Regions from separate parts of the Streptomyces sp. NPDC048436 genome, predicted to be linked through region 1. Evidence: riboswitches for the same ligand, from Rfam matches in the RefSeq annotation. Region 1 holds a riboswitch; each other region holds the start of a gene.

The links. A riboswitch is a leader RNA that binds a small molecule or an ion and turns the genes downstream of it on or off. The one in region 1 is predicted to bind cyclic di-AMP.
Region 2: another riboswitch for cyclic di-AMP. It lies ahead of ACGFX9_RS31995 (M23 family metallopeptidase); the one in region 1 lies ahead of ACGFX9_RS22450 (C40 family peptidase).
Region 3: another riboswitch for cyclic di-AMP. It lies ahead of ACGFX9_RS20105 (NlpC/P60 family protein); the one in region 1 lies ahead of ACGFX9_RS22450 (C40 family peptidase).
Region 4: another riboswitch for cyclic di-AMP. It lies ahead of ACGFX9_RS24305 (transglycosylase family protein); the one in region 1 lies ahead of ACGFX9_RS22450 (C40 family peptidase).

The regions. Positions count from the first base shown of each region.
Region 1 covers NZ_JBICXP010000006.1:234,131-238,332, reverse strand. Annotated here, with positions in the region: gene ACGFX9_RS22455 (amidase) at 1-417, opposite strand, end outside; cyclic di-AMP (ydaO/yuaA leader) riboswitch at 901-1,066, shown strand; gene ACGFX9_RS22450 (C40 family peptidase) at 1,070-1,543, shown strand; gene ACGFX9_RS22445 (DUF6328 family protein) at 1,677-2,216, shown strand; gene ACGFX9_RS22440 (LysE family translocator) at 2,219-2,848, opposite strand; gene ACGFX9_RS22435 (LysR family transcriptional regulator) at 2,972-3,883, shown strand; gene ACGFX9_RS22430 (ATP-binding protein) at 3,872-4,202, opposite strand, start outside.
Region 2 covers NZ_JBICXP010000012.1:124,946-129,147, reverse strand. Annotated here, with positions in the region: gene ACGFX9_RS32005 (M16 family metallopeptidase) at 1-1,216, shown strand, start outside; gene ACGFX9_RS32000 (M16 family metallopeptidase) at 1,213-2,598, shown strand; cyclic di-AMP (ydaO/yuaA leader) riboswitch at 2,815-2,977, shown strand; gene ACGFX9_RS31995 (M23 family metallopeptidase) at 2,990-3,790, shown strand; gene ACGFX9_RS31990 (GntR family transcriptional regulator) at 3,997-4,202, shown strand, end outside.
Region 3 covers NZ_JBICXP010000005.1:340,543-344,744, forward strand. Annotated here, with positions in the region: gene ACGFX9_RS20100 (hypothetical protein) at 59-412, shown strand; gene ACGFX9_RS20105 (NlpC/P60 family protein) at 488-1,684, opposite strand; cyclic di-AMP (ydaO/yuaA leader) riboswitch at 1,692-1,848, opposite strand; gene pcrA (DNA helicase PcrA) at 2,091-4,202, shown strand, end outside.
Region 4 covers NZ_JBICXP010000007.1:114,094-118,295, reverse strand. Annotated here, with positions in the region: gene ACGFX9_RS24315 (cytochrome P450) at 1-693, shown strand, start outside; gene ACGFX9_RS24310 (transglycosylase family protein) at 857-1,861, shown strand; cyclic di-AMP (ydaO/yuaA leader) riboswitch at 2,054-2,241, shown strand; gene ACGFX9_RS24305 (transglycosylase family protein) at 2,245-2,964, shown strand; gene eno (phosphopyruvate hydratase) at 3,244-4,202, shown strand, end outside.

The DNA.
Region 1 (4,202 bases):
GAAGGTGTGCGAACCGGCCGCGAACTCGGGGACGTTGGTCTTGCCGATCGTGATCGCCCCGGCGCCGCGGATGCGTTCGACGATCAGCTCGTCACGGTCCGGGATGTTGTCGGCGAGCAGTGGCGTGCCGTAGGTGGTCCGGATCCCGCGGGTGTCGTGGGTGTCCTTGTGGGCCACGGGCAGCCCGTGCAGCGGGCCGAGCGGACCGCCGCGCGCGGCCCGGTCGTCGGCCGTGCGCGCCTCGTCGAGCGCGCGCTCCGCGGCCAGGGTCACCACGGCGTTCACCGCGCCGTTGACCTGCTCGATCCGGTCCAGGTGCGCCTGGACGACCTCGCGGGTGGACAGTTCGCGGGCACGGAGCCCGGCGGCGAGTTCGCGGGCGGTGAGGTGGACGAGCTCGGTGGTTTCGGGACTCATACGGCGCTTTCGGGGTTCATACGACACCTTCGGCTCGGGAATGGCTGCGCGACGAGAGGCAGCATGCCCACCTCGCCGCACCGGCCATGCGGGTCACCATGCCGCCTCCGGCCGCCTCCTGAGCGCCCGTCATGCCCGTCGAGGAGATCCGAAGCGTCCGGGACGCGGCTCAAACGAACCAAACGGGCTACCTCGTTCGGCGTAGACGATCGTCGTCTTAGAGACCGTCACCAGTTGCGCCCCGCGCGTACATCAGGGGCGGAATCTTCCGTTCCGCTGCTGGTCGCACCGTCCTCTGGCCCCTTCACCGGATCTCGAATCCGGCCTTGTCCACCCGAACGGTTCAGGCGTGAGGAGCCTCACAAAACGCCGTTTCGGCTCGGAATTCGAGCCGTTGACGGGTCAAGATCCCTTCCGACGACAAGCCCCCGCCACAGCGGCGGGGCGGTCCGGGCGGACGCCGAGTCCTGCCGCCGCCCGGATGCCCGGTCGACATCGGTGCACCGGCAGGAGTGGAGGACCCAAGCACGACGGGTCGGTCCGGACGGTCCGGACAACGGCCCTTGGGGTGAAGCCGCGTACGCGGCCGGGCAACTTCGCCAGCCCGAATCCGACAGGTCATCCTTCACAGGCGGCTGACGAAGGGTTGCGCATGACCGCGCTGAATCATGTTCCGTCGCTGCTGACCAGGGCCGGTTCCGCCTCGGTCCTCACGCTCGCCGTGGTGGGCGGCACCCTCGTGGCCCCAGGGCTCACGACGGAGGCAGAGGCCGCGACGCCCGGAGCGAAGGCGCTCCGGGTCGCCGCTTCCAAGAAGGGCTCCCCGTACAGCTATGGAGCTGCGGGACCTCACCGGTTCGACTGCTCGGGCCTGACGCGCTACTCGTTCAAACGCGCGGGCAAGAAGCTCCCGCGCACCGCCGCGCAGCAGTACAACAGGACCCGCCACGTCTCCGCGTCGAACCGCTCCCGCGGCGACCTGGTCTTCTTCCGCTCCGGCGGGAGCGTCTACCACGTGGGCATCTACGCCGGTAAGGGCCGGATCTGGCACGCCCCCAAGTCGAACACCGTGGTGCGCCTGGAGAAGATCTGGACCAGGAGCGTCTCGTACGGCAGGGTCCGCTGACCGGTCGTCACCGACCTCAGGCCCGCCGGAGGGCGGCGGCAGGCGGCCACACGGCCGCTGCCGCCGCCCGACCGGGCCCCCGCACGGCGCGCCCGCCATGCGTGGAGCACGGCGGCGCGGATACTCGTGGGCCATGTCCGAAAACAACGGCTCCCCCGTCCCAGGCGACCCGCACGGGCGCAACGAGACCCGGTTCGAGCGCGCCGACCGCAACTTCGGGGAGCTCCTCCAGGAGCTGCGGGTCACGCAGACCGGCGTGCAGATCCTCTTCGCGTTCCTGCTGACGCTGGCCTTCACCGAGCGATTTCCCTCGCTCGACACGGCGCAGCGCGCCACGTACGTCACCACGCTGCTCCTCGCCGTTCTCGCGGCGGCGTTGTTCACCGCGCCGGCCGCCGTGCACAGGACCCTGTTCCAGCAGCACTCCAAGCCGCTGATCGTGCGCGTCTCGTCCCGCCTCGCCGCGATCGGCATGGGGGTCCTGGTGTTCGCGCTCTCCGGTTCCGTGCTCCTGGTCGTGGACGTGGCCGTCGGCCGCACCGGCGGGATCATCGCGAGCGCCGGCACGCTGGTGGTGTGCGGCGGCCTCTGGGGCGTGCTGCCCCGCCTCGTGCGCCGCGCGGACGCCGAACCGGACAACGAGCAAGAGCAAGGACGTCGACACGACGGATGAGGTCAGGCCACGAGAGCCTCGGTGACGAGCACCAGTCCGAGGACACTCAGCGCGGCGCCCGTGCAGCCCTCGACGGCACGGGCCGTACGCGGCTCGCGCAGCCACCGCCCGAGCCGGTCCACCAGGAGCGCCACCGCGGGGAACCACGCCAGAGCCATGGCCACGATGATGGACGCGAGCAGCAGCGTCCTCGGCATCGCGGGGCTGCCCGCGGGCACGAACTGCGGCAGCACGCTCAGGAAGGTGATGGGCGCCTTGGGGTTGAGGGCGTTGGTCAGGAAGCCCTGTCGCAGACTGCCACCCGACGCCGCGGGCTCCTGGCCGTCCCGCGCGCCGGCCCTCCGCGGCGCCCGCGCCGCCGACCGCAGCGCGCGGTACCCGAGGTACAGGACATAGGCCCCGCCCATGAGTTGCAGCGCCCGGAAGAGGGTGGGCACCGCCGCGAGGACCGCCGCGACCCCGGCCACCGCGAGCGCCGTGTGGATCAGGAGCCCGCCCGCGACGCCGATCGCGCAGGTGACACCCGCCCGGCGGGAGGTGAGCGCGTTGCGCACCACGACGGCGAAGTCGGCGCCCGGCATGGCGACCATGCCCGCGGCGACCCCGGTGAAGGCGACCAGTTGTGCGTCCATGGCGCCCACCCTGCCGTTCTTCTGCCTTCAGCAGGTATGTGGAATATCCTGGGTCTGCCTTAAGCAGACGTTTACCCCAAGACGTTTACCCCCTGCCGGCGGCAGGCACCACCGGGAGACACCATGTACGACCCGACGCGGCTCGCCGCACTGGTGGCGGTCTCCGAGGCCGGGTCGATCACCCGCGCAGCCGAGCGCCTCGGCTACACCGTCCCCGCACTCTCCCAGCAGCTGGCCAAGCTCGAACGGGAGGCGGGCACCGCGCTCCTGGTCCGGCATCACCGCGGTGCGCGGCTGACCGGCGCGGGCGAGCTGCTCCTCGCGCGGGCGCGCCGGGTCCTGGACGAGATGGAGCGGGCCCGTCACGAACTGGCCCAGCTGACGGGCCTGACCGGCGGCAGACTGCGCGTGGGCACCTTCACCACGGCCGGCATCCATCTGATGCCGCCCGCCCTGACCGCGTTCCGGCGCGCCCATCCGGACATCGAGCTGACGGTCCGGGGCTATGAGCCGCCGCTCGGCGTCGCGGCCGTGGCGGCGGGCGAGGTCGACCTGGCCCTCACGCACACCTACGAGCCCGCGGACCCGGTGCCGCTGCCCGCTTCCGTGACCGCCGAGCCGGTCCTGGTCGAGGAGTTGGTCCTGGTCACCTCGCCCGGCCACGCGCTCGCGGGCGCCTCGTCGCGGCTGCCGCTGAGCGAGCTCGCCGGGCAGCCGCTGATCAGCATGGCGCCGACGCATCCGCCCCGGCAGGGAGTGGAGTCCGCGCTCGTCCGGGCCGGGGCCACTGCCTCGGTCCTCGTCGAGACTCCGGGGTACGCGCTGGTGTGCGCGCTGGTCAGCGCCGGGCTCGGCGTCGCCGTCGTACCGGAGATGGTGGCGCGGACGGCGGCCACCCCGGTGGGCGTGCGGCCGCTGGAGCCGGGGAATCTGCGCCGTACGATCTCGGTCGTCCACCGCGGCGACGAGTCGCACCCCGCGGCTGACACCTTCCGTGCCCTGCTCCGGGGGGCCTTCGGACGCTCAGCGGTGTGAGTGCGAGGGTGTCTCGCCCCGGACCGGCGCGGTCCACGGCAGTGCGATCCAGACCGTCTTGCCGCCCTCGTCCGTGGGCGTGACCGACAGTCTGCCGCCGCACTCCAGGGTCAGCCAGCGGATGATCACCATGCCACGGCCGTTGTCCTGCTGGACGGCGGCGGGCAGCCGCTTGGGATAGCGGGGATGGCTGTCGGTGACGCCGATGCGCAGCTGCTCGTCCCGGTCGAGTTCGATCTCCACCGTGAACGTGGGCGACTCACCGCGGGTGTGCTGGACGGCGTTCGTGGCGAGTTCGGAGACGATGAGCCTGAGCGTG
Region 2 (4,202 bases), on a different contig from region 1:
CTCACGGCACGAGGTCAAGGGGCGTACGGGCCTCGCGCACCTCTTCGAGCACCTCATGTTCCAGGGGTCGAAGCAGGTGCACGGCAACGGCCACTTCGAGCTGGTGCAGGGAGCGGGCGGTTCGCTCAACGGCACCACGAGCTTCGAGCGGACGAACTATTTCGAGACCATGCCCACACACCAGCTGGAGCTGGCCCTGTGGCTGGAAGCCGACCGGATGGGCTCGCTGCTCTCCGCGCTCGACGAAGAATCCATGGAGAACCAGCGTGACGTCGTCAAGAACGAGCGCCGCCAGCGCTACGACAACGTTCCGTACGGCACGGCGTTCGAGAAGCTGACCGCCCTCTCGTACCCCGAGGGCCACCCCTACCACCACACCCCGATCGGCTCCATGGCCGATCTGGACGCGGCGACGCTCGAAGACGCGCGGCACTTCTTCCGTACGTACTACGCGCCCAACAACGCGGTCCTGTCGATCGTCGGCGACATCGACCCGGAGCAGACCCTCGCCTGGGTCGAGAAGTACTTCGGGTCCATCCCCTCGCACGACGGCAAGCAGCCGCCGCGCGACGGCTCCCTGCCCGACACGATCGGCAAGGAGCTGCGCGAGGTCGTCGAGGAGGAGGTCCCGGCCCGCGCCCTGATGGCCGCCTACCGCCTCCCGGAGGACGGCACGCGCGCGTGCGACGCGGCCGACCTGGCGCTCACTATCCTCGGCAGCGGCGAGTCCTCAAGGCTCTACAACCGCCTCGTGCGCCGCGACCGCACCGCCGTGGCGGCCGGATTCGGGCTGCTGCGCCTTGCCGGAGCCCCCTCGCTCGGCTGGCTCGACGTGAAGACGTCCGGTGATGTCGAGGTCCCGGTCATCGAGGCCGCCGTCGACGAGGAGCTCGCCCGTTTCGCACAGGAGGGCCCCACCGAGGAGGAGATGGAGCGCGCCCAGGCACAGCTGGAGCGCGAGTGGCTCGACCGCCTCGCCACGGTGTCGGGCCGCGCCGACGAACTGTGCCGGTACGCCGTCCTGTTCGGCGACCCGCAGCTCGCCCTCACCGCCGTCGGGCGCGTCCTTGAGGTCACCGCGGAAGAGGTCCAGGCCGCCGCCGCTGCCCGCCTGCGCCCGGACAACCGCGCGGTGCTCGTGTACGAGCCCATCGACGGCACCGCGGCTTCTGACGCCGAAGCCACCGACGAGGACGAAGAGGAGGCGGCGAAGTGACCGAGGCCGCGACGATGCAGTTCCACCCCCAGCCCCAGGCGGGCACCGCACGGCCGTGGGCCTTCCCCGCGCCCGAGCGCGCCACCCTGGACAACGGCCTCACCGTGCTGCGCTGCCACCGCCCCGGCCAGCAGGTCGTCGCCGTCGAGGTCCACCTTGAGGCGCCGCTCGAAGCCGAGCCCCAGGGCCTCGACGGCGTCGCCACGATCATGGCGAGGGCCTTCAACGAAGGCACCGACAAACACTCCGCGGAGGAGTTCGCCGCCGAACTCGACCGCTGCGGCGCCTCCATGGACGCGCACGCCGACCACCCCGGCGTCCGCGTCTCCCTCGAAGTCCCCGTATCGCGTCTCCCGAAGGCCCTCGGGCTGCTCGCCGACGCGCTGCGCGCCCCCGCCTTCGCGGACAGCGAGATCGAACGCCTCGTACGCAACCGCCTGGACGAGATCCCGCACGAGGCCGCCAACCCGGCGCGCCGCGCCGCCAAGGAGCTCTCCCGGCAGCTCTTCCCGGCGACCTCGCGCATGTCGCGCCCCCGCCAGGGCACCGAGGAGACGGTCACGGCCATCGACTCGGCGGCGGTGCGTGCCTTCTACGAGAAGCACGTGCGTCCGGCCACGGCGACCGCCGTCGTCGTGGGTGATCTGACCGGCGTCGACCTGGACGCCGTCATCGCCGACACCGTCGGCGCCTGGACCGGTGACATGGCCGAGCCGCGCCCGGTGCCTCCGGTGACCGCCGACGACACCGGGCGCGTCGTCATCGTCGACCGCCCTGGAGCCGTCCAGACGCAGCTGCTCATCGGCCGCGTGGGACCGGACCGCCACGACCGGGTCTGGCCCGCGCAGGTGCTCGGCACGTACTGCCTGGGCGGCACCCTCACCTCCCGTCTGGACCGCGTCCTGCGCGAGGAGAAGGGATACACCTACGGCGTACGGTCGTTCGCCCAGGTCCTGCGTTCCGCGCCGGACGGCAGCGGCGCCGCGATGCTCGCCATCAGCGGCTCCGTGGACACCGAGTCCACGGGACCGGCGCTCGAAGACCTGTGGAAGGTGCTGCGCACGCTCGCCGCCGAGGGCCTCACGGACGCCGAGCGCGACGTCGCCGTGCAGAACCTGGTGGGCGTGGCGCCGCTCAAGTACGAGATGGCGGCGTCCGTCGCGGCCACGCTCGCCGACCAGGTCGAGCAGCACCTGCCGGACGACTTCCAGGCGCGGCTGTACCGGCAGTTGGCCGAAACCGGCACCGTGGAGGCCACCGCCGCCGTGGTGAGCGCCTTCCCCGGTGACCGGCTCGTGACGGTGCTCGTCGGTGACGCCGCGCAGATCGAGGAGCCCGTCAAGGCACTCGGCATCGGTGAAGTGAGTGTGGTCACGGGCTGAGTGGCATGTCACCGCCTGAGTGACAGTCAGGACATATCGGGACCCCAGTGGCGGGAATTGGCTGCTGGGGTCCCTGTATGCCCGAATTAGTACAGAGGTTGCGTGTCTGCCCTGTGGCGTGCGCTACAAAAGTCCTGATCCGTTTGTCGATTGAAAGATGTCCCGCTTAGCGTCGGTCCGGCTGTTCGTCATGCAGTACGCCGCGTCCGCGGCACCGGACAGTCATCGCCGAGTCCCCGTACGGCGCGAGCCAGGGGAGCCGGGGACCCACATGTCCCCTGGGGTGAATCGGGCGCCTTGCCGCGAGGTGAGGAACCCGTAGGAGACCTTCCTGCTCCGAACCCGTCAGCTAACCCGGTAGGCGAGAAGGAAGGAAAGGATCAGCCGCTACATGGCGTTCACCCGTGCCACCGGGAAGCACCGTCGCCCGAGCCGCCTCACACGTACGACCGCGAATGTCGCGGGCGTCGCCGCGCTGACCACCACCGGTGTCATCGGAGGTCTGGCCGCTCCGGCGCTCGCCGCCGACGGCGCGGCCGTCGAGCACACCGGCCTCACCCAGGCGATCTCCGTCGGCGACTCGCTCGCCGAGAGCATCGACGCGCAGGCCGCCGCCCAGCAGCAGGCCGCCGACGACGCCGCTGCCGCCAAGAAGGCCGAAGAGGCCGCCAAGAAGAAGGCCGCCGAGGCGAAGCGCAAGGCCGAGGCCGAGGCCAAGGCAAAGGCCAAGAAGGAGCGCGAGGTCAAGGAGCGCGCCGCCCGCGAGGCCGAGCGCAAGCGCTTGAACACCTACGTCGCCCCCGTCGAAGGCTCGTACGTCTCCACGGGCTACCAGACCGGCGGCGCCATGTGGTCCTCCGGCAGCCACACCGGCATCGACTTCCACGCCGCGTCCGGCACCTCGGTCCACGCCGTCGGTTCCGGCACCGTCGTCGAGGCGGGCTGGGGCGGTGCCTACGGCAACAACGTGGTCATCAAGATGAACGACGGCACGTACACCCAGTACGGCCACATGTCGTCCCTCGGCGTCTCCGTCGGCCAGGCGGTCACTCCGGGCCAGCAGATAGGCCTCTCCGGCTCCACCGGCAACTCCAGCGGCCCGCACCTGCACTTCGAGGCCCGCACCGGCGAGGAGTACGGCACGGACATCGACCCGACCGCGTACCTCCGTTCGCACGGCGTCAACGTCTGACCCCAGTCGTTTACCGAAAGCCCCGGCTCATCGAGAGCCGGGGCTTTCGGCGTTCCCGCATGGCCTTGTTGTCGCACCGCATCGCTTTGGCCAAAAAATATCCATGGATTTCGACCTGCCGTCGGAAATTCAGTCGCTCTGCAATAGAGTCACTGAACAGGCGTCAATCGACCGCGTTACGCGGGGATTAAGGCGGAGGTCAGGTCATGCGCATTCCCGCGCACTCGGTATGCACGGCCATCCGGGACGACATCGTCTCCGGTGTCTACGAACGGGGTGGCCGGCTCACCGAGGAACTCCTCGCGCGCCGCTACGGAGTCTCCCGCGTCCCTGTGCGCGAGGCCCTGCGCACCCTGGAGTCCGAGGGCTTCGTCGTCACGCGAAGGCACGCGGGCGCGTGTGTCGCGGAGCC
Region 3 (4,202 bases), on a different contig from region 1:
CGCTTGCGGCCCACCTGGCTACGGAGTGGTGCTAGGGCCCCCGCTAGGCTCCGGAACCATGGACGTTCTCACCCATCTCTTCGTCGGCCTGCACATCATCGGCATCGCCTCGCTCCTGGGTGGCTTCCTCACCCAGATGAAGCAGATGGGCCAGGGCACGGCCCGCTTCAACCCCGCGATGCTGCACGGCGCGCTGACCATGCTCGTCACCGGCGTGGTCCTCGTGGGCCTGAACCAGGCGGACGACAATCCGGTCAACAACCTCAAGATCGGCATCAAGATGGCCGTGCTGATCGTGATCCTCGCGCTGGTCTACGTGAAGCGGGACGAGGAGAAGGTGGACAAGGGGATGTTCGGCGCAGTCGGGCTGCTGACCGTCGCGAACATCTTCATCGCCGTGCTGTGGACCTGACCCGGACCTCACTGACCCGAACCTCACGAAAACTGCCCTCCACGCGCGCGTGGAGGGCAGTTTTCGTGTGACGGGTTATGCGGGACGCACCACGCTGTGGATCGGCATGTAGTAGATCGACTCGACGCGGACGTTCGCGCCCGGCTTCGGGGCGTGGATCATCTTGCCGTCGCCGATGTAGATCCCTACGTGGCTGATGTCGTCATAGAAGAAGACCAGGTCGCCCGGCTTCGCGTCGGCCGTCTTCACGGTCGTTCCGACCTTCACCTGGTCCCAGGTCGTGCGCGGCAGGGAGATCCCGGCGGCCTTCCAGGCGTCCTGGGTGAGCCCGGAGCAGTCGTAGGAGTCGGGGCCGGTGGCGCCCCACACGTACGGCTTGCCGATCTGCGCCTCCGCGAAGTTGATGACCTTCGCGGCCTTCGTCGCGTAACCGCTGTCCGTCCCCCCGGAGCCCGTGCCGGAGCCCGTCCCGGTGTCGGAGCCAGTGCCCGAGCCGGGGGTCTCCTTGTTCTCCTCGCGCTCCTTGGCCGCGGCCTCTTCCGCCGCCTTGCGCTTGGCCTCCGCCTCGGCCTCCTGCTTGCGCGCCAGCTCGGCGGCCTTGCGCTTGGCCTCGTCTTCCTTCTTCTTCTCGATCGCCGCGAGCCGCGCCTTCTCCTCGGCCGTCAGCTCCGAGAGCATCGTGCGCGCCTGGCCCAGCTTCTTCTGGACCGACTGCTTGCTCGTCCTGAGGTCGTCGCGTGAGTTGTCCAGCGTCTCCAGGCTCTTGGCGGCCTTCGTACGCTGCTTCGTCGCCGAGGCCTGCTCCGTCTGGTACTCGTCGACCGCCTTCTTCTGGCGTGCGGTCAGCCGGTCCGACAGGTGGTTCTGGTCGAAGTACCCCTGCGGGTCATCGGCGAGCAGCATCGTGGCGGTCTCGGAGGCGCCTCCGGTGCGGTACTGAGCGGCGGCGAACGTACCGAGCTCCTGACGGGCCTCGTTCAGCTTGTCTGTGCGCTTGGCCACATCGTCGAGAAGGGTGTCGACCTTCTTGCGCTGCTTTTCGGTGCGCTCCTTGGCCGAGTTGTACTTCTGGGTGGCGACGCCCGCCTGGTGGTAGAGGTCGTCGACCTTCTTCTGGACTTCTTCGAGGCTGGGTTTCTGCGGCGCGGAGGGCGCCGCTTGCGCGCTCTGCGACAGGAGTGCCACGGAGGTGAGGGCTGCCGTCGTGATGCCGAGGGCGGGGGTGGCGCGTAGGCCGGCCATGCGGGTCCGCGGCTTGCGGTGCGACGCCAAGGGAGGCGACTCCTTCCGTATACCGCCTACCGGGTTAGCTGTCGGGTTCGGGCGGGTGGTTCGGAAGGTTGCCCTACAGTCCCGTACTTCGTACGGGACCGATTCACCCCAAAATCTTGGTGGGTCCCCGGCTCCGAGTAGATCGAACTCGGCGGAGGCCGCCCGTTCCCGGCGGGGTTCGCCGGTGGAAGTACGAGCAGCCCGCGGAGCACGCTAGCCAACTCGTGTGCTCCGTGTGAAGGTTGATGTTCGATATGCCCGATACGTTTTCGTTACTTTACGAAGCTCTTGACGCGGGCACGCCGTGCCGTTGCGGAACGTGACCGTCCGCGGGCGGGGCGTAGGCGGATGAGGTGGCCGGAACCCGGAGCGGGTTGTCAGTGGGGCCGCCTAGACTCGGGAGGCGATGAGCAGCCTCTTTGATGACAGCTTCCTGGCGGACCTCAAGCCCTCGCGGGCCTCGGAGGAAGAGCCCCCGCCGCCCGAGGACAGTGCTCCGGAACCCATTCCGGATGATCTGTTCGGCGGGAAGTTCGACGCGCCCGTACCCCGGGACGCGCACTACCGCGACGGCGCCCCGCGCCCCGTCATCGACCCGGCGGCCCTGCTGGACGGCCTGAACGAGAACCAGCGCGCGGCCGTCGTGCACGCGGACGCCCCGCTGCTCATCGTCGCGGGCGCCGGCTCCGGCAAGACCAGGGTCCTGACGCACCGCATCGCGTATCTCCTGGCCGAGCGGCACGTGCACCCGGGGCAGATCCTGGCGATCACGTTCACGAACAAGGCCGCGGGCGAGATGAAGGAGCGCGTCGAGCAGCTCGTCGGGCCGCGGGCCAACGCGATGTGGGTGTCGACCTTCCACAGCGCGTGCGTGCGCATACTGCGCCGTGAGTCGAAGACGATCGGCTTCACCTCCTCCTTCTCGATCTACGACGCCGCCGACTCCAAACGGCTGATGGCGCTGGTCTGCCGTGACCTGGACATCGACCCGAAGAAGTTCCCGCCGAAGTCCTTCAGTGCCAAGGTCTCGAACCTGAAGAACGAGCTGATCGACGAGGAGACCTTCGCCGGCCAGGCCTCGGACGGCTTCGAGAAGACGCTCGCCCAGGCGTACGCGATGTACCAGTCGCGGCTGCGCGAGGCGAACGCCCTCGACTTCGACGACCTGATCATGACGACGGTCAACATGTTCCGCGCGTTCCCGGACGTCGCCGCCCACTACCGCCGTCGCTTCCGGCACGTGATGGTCGACGAGTACCAGGACACCAACCACGCTCAGTACGCCCTTGTGCGCGAGCTGGTGGGCCCCTCCGGAGGCGAGGGTGACGACCCCGCCGAGCTGTGTGTCGTCGGTGACGCGGACCAGTCGATCTACGCCTTCCGTGGCGCCACGATCCGCAACATCCTCCAGTTCGAGGAGGACTACCCGAACGCGACGACGATCCTCCTGGAGCAGAACTACCGCTCCACGCAGACGATCCTGACCGCGGCCAACGCCGTCATCGAGCGCAACGAAAGCCGCCGCCCCAAGAACCTGTGGACCAACGCGGGCGCGGGCGCGGGCATCACCGGCTATGTCGCCGACACCGAGCACGACGAGGCGCAGTTCGTCGCCGACGAGATCGACCGGCTCACCGACGCGGGCGACGCGAAGGCGGGCGACGTCGCGATCTTCTACCGGACGAACGCGCAGTCCCGTGTCTTCGAAGAGATCTTCATCCGCGTCGGTCTGCCCTACAAGGTCGTCGGCGGCGTCCGCTTCTACGAGCGCAAGGAGGTCCGGGACGTCCTCGCGTATCTGCGCGTGCTCGCCAACCCGGAGGACTCCGTCCCGCTGCGGCGCATCCTCAACGTACCGAAGAGGGGCATCGGCGACCGCGCGGAGGCCATGATCGACGCGCTCTCGCAGCGCGAGAAGATCTCCTTCCCGCAGGCCCTGAAGCGGGTCGACGAGGCGTACGGGATGGCGGCCCGCTCTGCGAACGCCGTCAAGCGCTTCAACACGCTGATGGAGGAGCTGCGGACCATCGTCGAGTCCGGCGCGGGCCCTGCCGTCGTCCTGGAGGCCGTGCTCGAACGGACGGGCTATCTCGCCGAGTTGCAGGCCTCGACCGACCCGCAGGACGAGACGCGCATCGAGAACCTCCAGGAACTCGCCGCCGTGGCCCTGGAGTTCGAGCAGGACAGCAGTGCTGCGGAAGGTACAGCGGAAGCCGAGACCGCGGGGGAGCCCGAGGGCGGAGAGGGCGCGGGTGCCGGCGCGGGGGTGTCGGGCACGCTGTCCGAGTTCCTGGAGCGGGTCGCCCTTGTCGCCGACTCGGACCAGATCCCGGACGAGGAGGACGACGGCTCCGGAGTCATCACCTTGATGACCCTGCACACCGCCAAGGGCCTGGAGTTCCCCGTCGTCTTCCTGACCGGCATGGAGGACGGTGTCTTCCCGCACATGCGTTCCCTCGGCCAGGTCAAGGAGCTGGAGGAAGAGCGCCGCCTCGCGTACGTGGGCATCACGCGCGCG
Region 4 (4,202 bases), on a different contig from region 1:
GTCGCCAGGTCCGTGAAGAAGATGCGGGGCTACCTCGCCGAACTCATCCACCGCAAGCGCCTCGAACCCGGCGACGACCTCATCTCCGGGCTCATCCGCACCTCCGACCACGGCGAGCACCTCACGGAGAACGAGGCCGCCGCGATGGCCTTCATCCTTCTGTTCGCCGGGTTCGAGACCACGGTCAACTTGATCGGCAACGGCACCTACGCCCTCCTCACCCACCCCGAGCAGCGCGAGCAACTCCAGGACTCCCTCAGGGACGGCGACACCGGCCTCCTGGAGACCGGGCTCGAAGAGCTCCTCCGCTTCGACGGGCCCGTCGAGCTCGCCACGTGGCGGTACGCGACCGAGGCGCTGCGTATCGGGGACCAGGACATCGAGCGCGGCGACCCCGTCCTCGTCGTTCTCGCCGCCGCCGATCGTGACCCGGAACGTTTCCGGTATCCGGACACGCTCGACCTCACCCGCCGCGACAACCAACACCTCGGCTACGGCCATGGCATTCATTACTGTCTCGGCGCACCGCTCGCCCGGCTCGAAGGACAGGCCGCCCTCGCGACCCTCCTGCGCCGCCTTCCTGACCTGCGACTCGCGGTGGAACCTGGTGATTTGAGATGGCGCGGCGGGCTCATCATGCGGGGACTGCGCACGCTGCCCGTGGAGTTCGCACCCGCACAGAAGAGCAAATAGAGGGGAATGGAAACCCCGTCCAGCTGACGCGCCGTCAAGACTGTGACTTTCACGTGATCTCCGCTGCATCGACTTGTGACAAGCGTTCGACTGCCGCTACGTTCACCGACGACTCGGCATCCCGTGCCGCAGTCGTCGCTCCAGTCACGCGAAAGGCAACCGCATGCTCTCCGGCAATGGTCGTCACCGACGCCCCCGCCAGGCCCCGGCCCTGATCGTCGCGGCAGGAGTCGCAGGATCGGCCATCGCCATCCCGCTGCTCGGCGCCACCAGCGCGAGCGCGGCGGACACCGTCACGTGGGACAAGCTCGCGGAGTGCGAGAGCGGTGGCTCATGGAGCGCGGACGCGGGCAACGGCTACTACGGCGGGCTCCAGCTCTCGCAGCAGACCTGGGAGGACTTCGGCGGCCTCGACTACGCGCCGAGCGCCGACCAGGCCAGCCGTTCGCAGCAGATCTCCGTCGCCGAGAAGGTCCTCGACGACCAGGGGCCCGACGCCTGGCCGAGCTGCGCGCCGATAGCCGGTCTCACCGACGACGGCGCCGCTGCCGACGTCGACCCGGGCGCCCCGGTCACCATCCTGCCCTCGGACGAGGCGGACGAGCCCGCGGCGGGCGAGTCGGGTGACGACCCGTCGGACAGCGCCACGCCGTCGGAGAAGTCCTCGGAGAAGCCCTCGGACGAGACCTCGAAGAAGCCGTCCAAGGAGCCTTCCGAGAAGCCCGCCGACGACGGCGAATCCCGAGACAAGAATCACGACGATGCGGACAAGTCGGATGGTTCCGACGGTTCCGGCGACTCCACTGGTTCCGATGACTCCGGCAAATCCGGGCAGGACGACGCCACTTCGCCCGCCCCCGGCGCCTCCACCGACGAAGGTGAGGGCGAGGGCGCAGGCCGTCACCGCGGCGGCAGCGCCGGCGACGAGGAGGCCGGCAGTGGCGACCGCGACGGCTCCGGGCGGCACGCCTCCCGTGGCGAGGAGCGTCAGCAGGACGGCTCCGACGGGACGTACACGGTCCGCTCCGGAGACAACCTCTCGGTCATCGCGGACGACCTCGACGTGAAGGGCGGATGGACCGAGCTGTACGCCGAGAACGAGAAGTCCGTCGGTTCCGATCCTGACCTCATCCTGCCCGGTCAGAGCCTCGATTTGGGCGAAAAGTAGCGGTAGTTGACGAACCGTCGGGCAGTCGCTTTGCGCCTGATGTCTGGTTTGGTGCAAGTGAGAGATGGGTCTCAGAAGCCCTGATCGTCTTTGAAATTAGGCGGATCGCATGCCTAACGTCGTGACCGCTCGCCACAGCGGGCCCCGCCGGTCGGTACGCCGAGTCCTGCCAACGGCCGTTCGGGAAATGTCGTCGCGTAAGCGCCGTAGGCAGGAGCGGGGGAACCAAGGTTTCCGCCGGGCCCGGCCGTTGAGCATCGCGAGAGCGAGGCCAGCAGACAGGAACGGCTAGGGGTTAAGTCGCACTCGAGAAGTGCGGCCGGGCAACTTCACTGGCCCGAACCCGACAGCTCACCTCGCAGGCGTCGGTGAGGGGATCTCTCATGCTGTTTTCCAGCAAGGGCAAGCACCGCCGCCCGTCCAAGGCCACCCGCGTCGCCACGCTCGCCGGCGTCACCGGTGTCGCCGTCGCCGCCCCGCTGATGGCGGCCGGTTCGGCCTCCGCCGCGACCGGCGCCGAGTGGGACGCCGTCGCCCAGTGCGAGGCCGGCGGCAACTGGTCCATCAACACCGGCAACGGCTACACGGGCGGCCTGCAGTTCTCGTCGTCCACGTGGGCCGCGTACGGCGGCACGAAGTACGCGCCCTCCGCCGACAAGGCCTCCAAGGCCCAGCAGATCGAGATCGGCGAGAAGGTCCTCGCGGGCCAGGGCAAGGGTGCCTGGCCGAGCTGCGGCACCGGCCTCTCGGGCGCCTCGTACCAGGGTGGCGGAGCGCAGGAGAGCGCCCCGCAGCAGACCCAGGAGCAGCCGAAGAGCCAGCCCAGCGCCCAGACCGAGCAGCCGCAGCAGGCCGCTCCGAAGGCCGCTCCCAAGGCTGAGGCCGCCCCGAAGGCCGAGTCCGAGAAGACCGTCGAGACCCCGACCGGCAAGACGGTCAAGAAGGGCGACGGCGAGTACAAGGTCAAGAAGGGTGACACCCTCTCCAAGATCGCCGAGGCGAAGGACGTCAAGGGCGGCTGGCACAAGGTGTACAAGCTCAACGGCGACATCATCGAGAACGCCGACATGATCTTCCCGGGCCAGCAGCTCCACCTGAGCTAGTCGCTGGCGGGGGCGCCCTGCTGTCGCGATCATCTGCGGGTGCGTCGTGGTTGCTCGCGCAGTTCCCCGCGCCCCTTCGGGCGCCACCTCCACCCCGCCCCGGTGCGCGTATCCCCCGTACGCGCCGGGGCGGGGCTCTTTGTTCCGTTCGGAAACTTTTTGCTCTCGGTTTGTCCACAGGGCGGTCGCTCGGCTGGCTCTTGCCCGGGAGCCGGTTAGGCTCGTGTCCGCGAGGCCAACGCCCCGCGTACCCGCGTCACATCCCAGAAGGAGATGCTCGTGCCGTCCATCGACGTCGTCGTAGCCCGGGAAATCCTGGACTCCCGAGGCAACCCCACGGTCGAGGTCGAGGTCGGCCTCGACGACGGCAGCACGGGTCGTGCCGCCGTTCCGTCCGGTGCGTCCACCGGTGCTTTCGAGGCCATCGAACTCCGTGACGGTGACCCCAACCGTTACATGGGCAAGGGCGTGGAGAAGGCCGTCCTCGCCGTCATCGAGCAGATCGGCCCGGAGCTCGTCGGGTACGACGCGACCGAGCAGCGCCTGATCGACCAGGCGATGTTCGACCTCGACGCCACCGACAACAAGGGCTCGCTCGGCGCCAACGCCATCCTCGGCGTCTCGCTCGCCGTCGCGCACGCCGCGTCGGAGGCCTCGGACCTGCCGCTCTTCCGCTACCTCGGCGGCCCGAACGCGCACCTGCTGCCCGTTCCGATGATGAACATCCTGAACGGCGGGTCGCACGCCGACTCGAACGTCGACATCCAGGAGTTCATGATCGCGCCGATCGGCGCCGAGTCGTTCTCCGAGGCCCTGCGCTGGGGCACCGAGGTCTACCACACGCTCAAGAAGGTCCTGAAGGACAAGGGCCTCTCCACGGGCCTGGGCGACGAGGGCGGCTTCGCCCCGAACCTGGAGTCCAACCGCGCCGCGCTCGACCTCATCCTCGAGGCCATCAAGCAGGCCGGTTACGTCCCCGGTGAGCAGATCGGTCTCGCGCTCGACGTCGCCGCGTCCGAGTTCTACAAGGACGGCTCGTACGAGTTCGAGGGCAAGTCCCGCTCGGCCGCCGAGATGACCGAGTACTACGAGGAGCTCGTCTCCTCGTACCCCCTCGTCTCCATCGAGGACCCGCTGTTCGAGGACGACTGGGCCGGCTGGAACGCCATCACCGAGAAGCTCGGCGACAAGGTCCAGCTCGTGGGCGACGACCTGTTCGTCACCAACCCCGAGCGCCT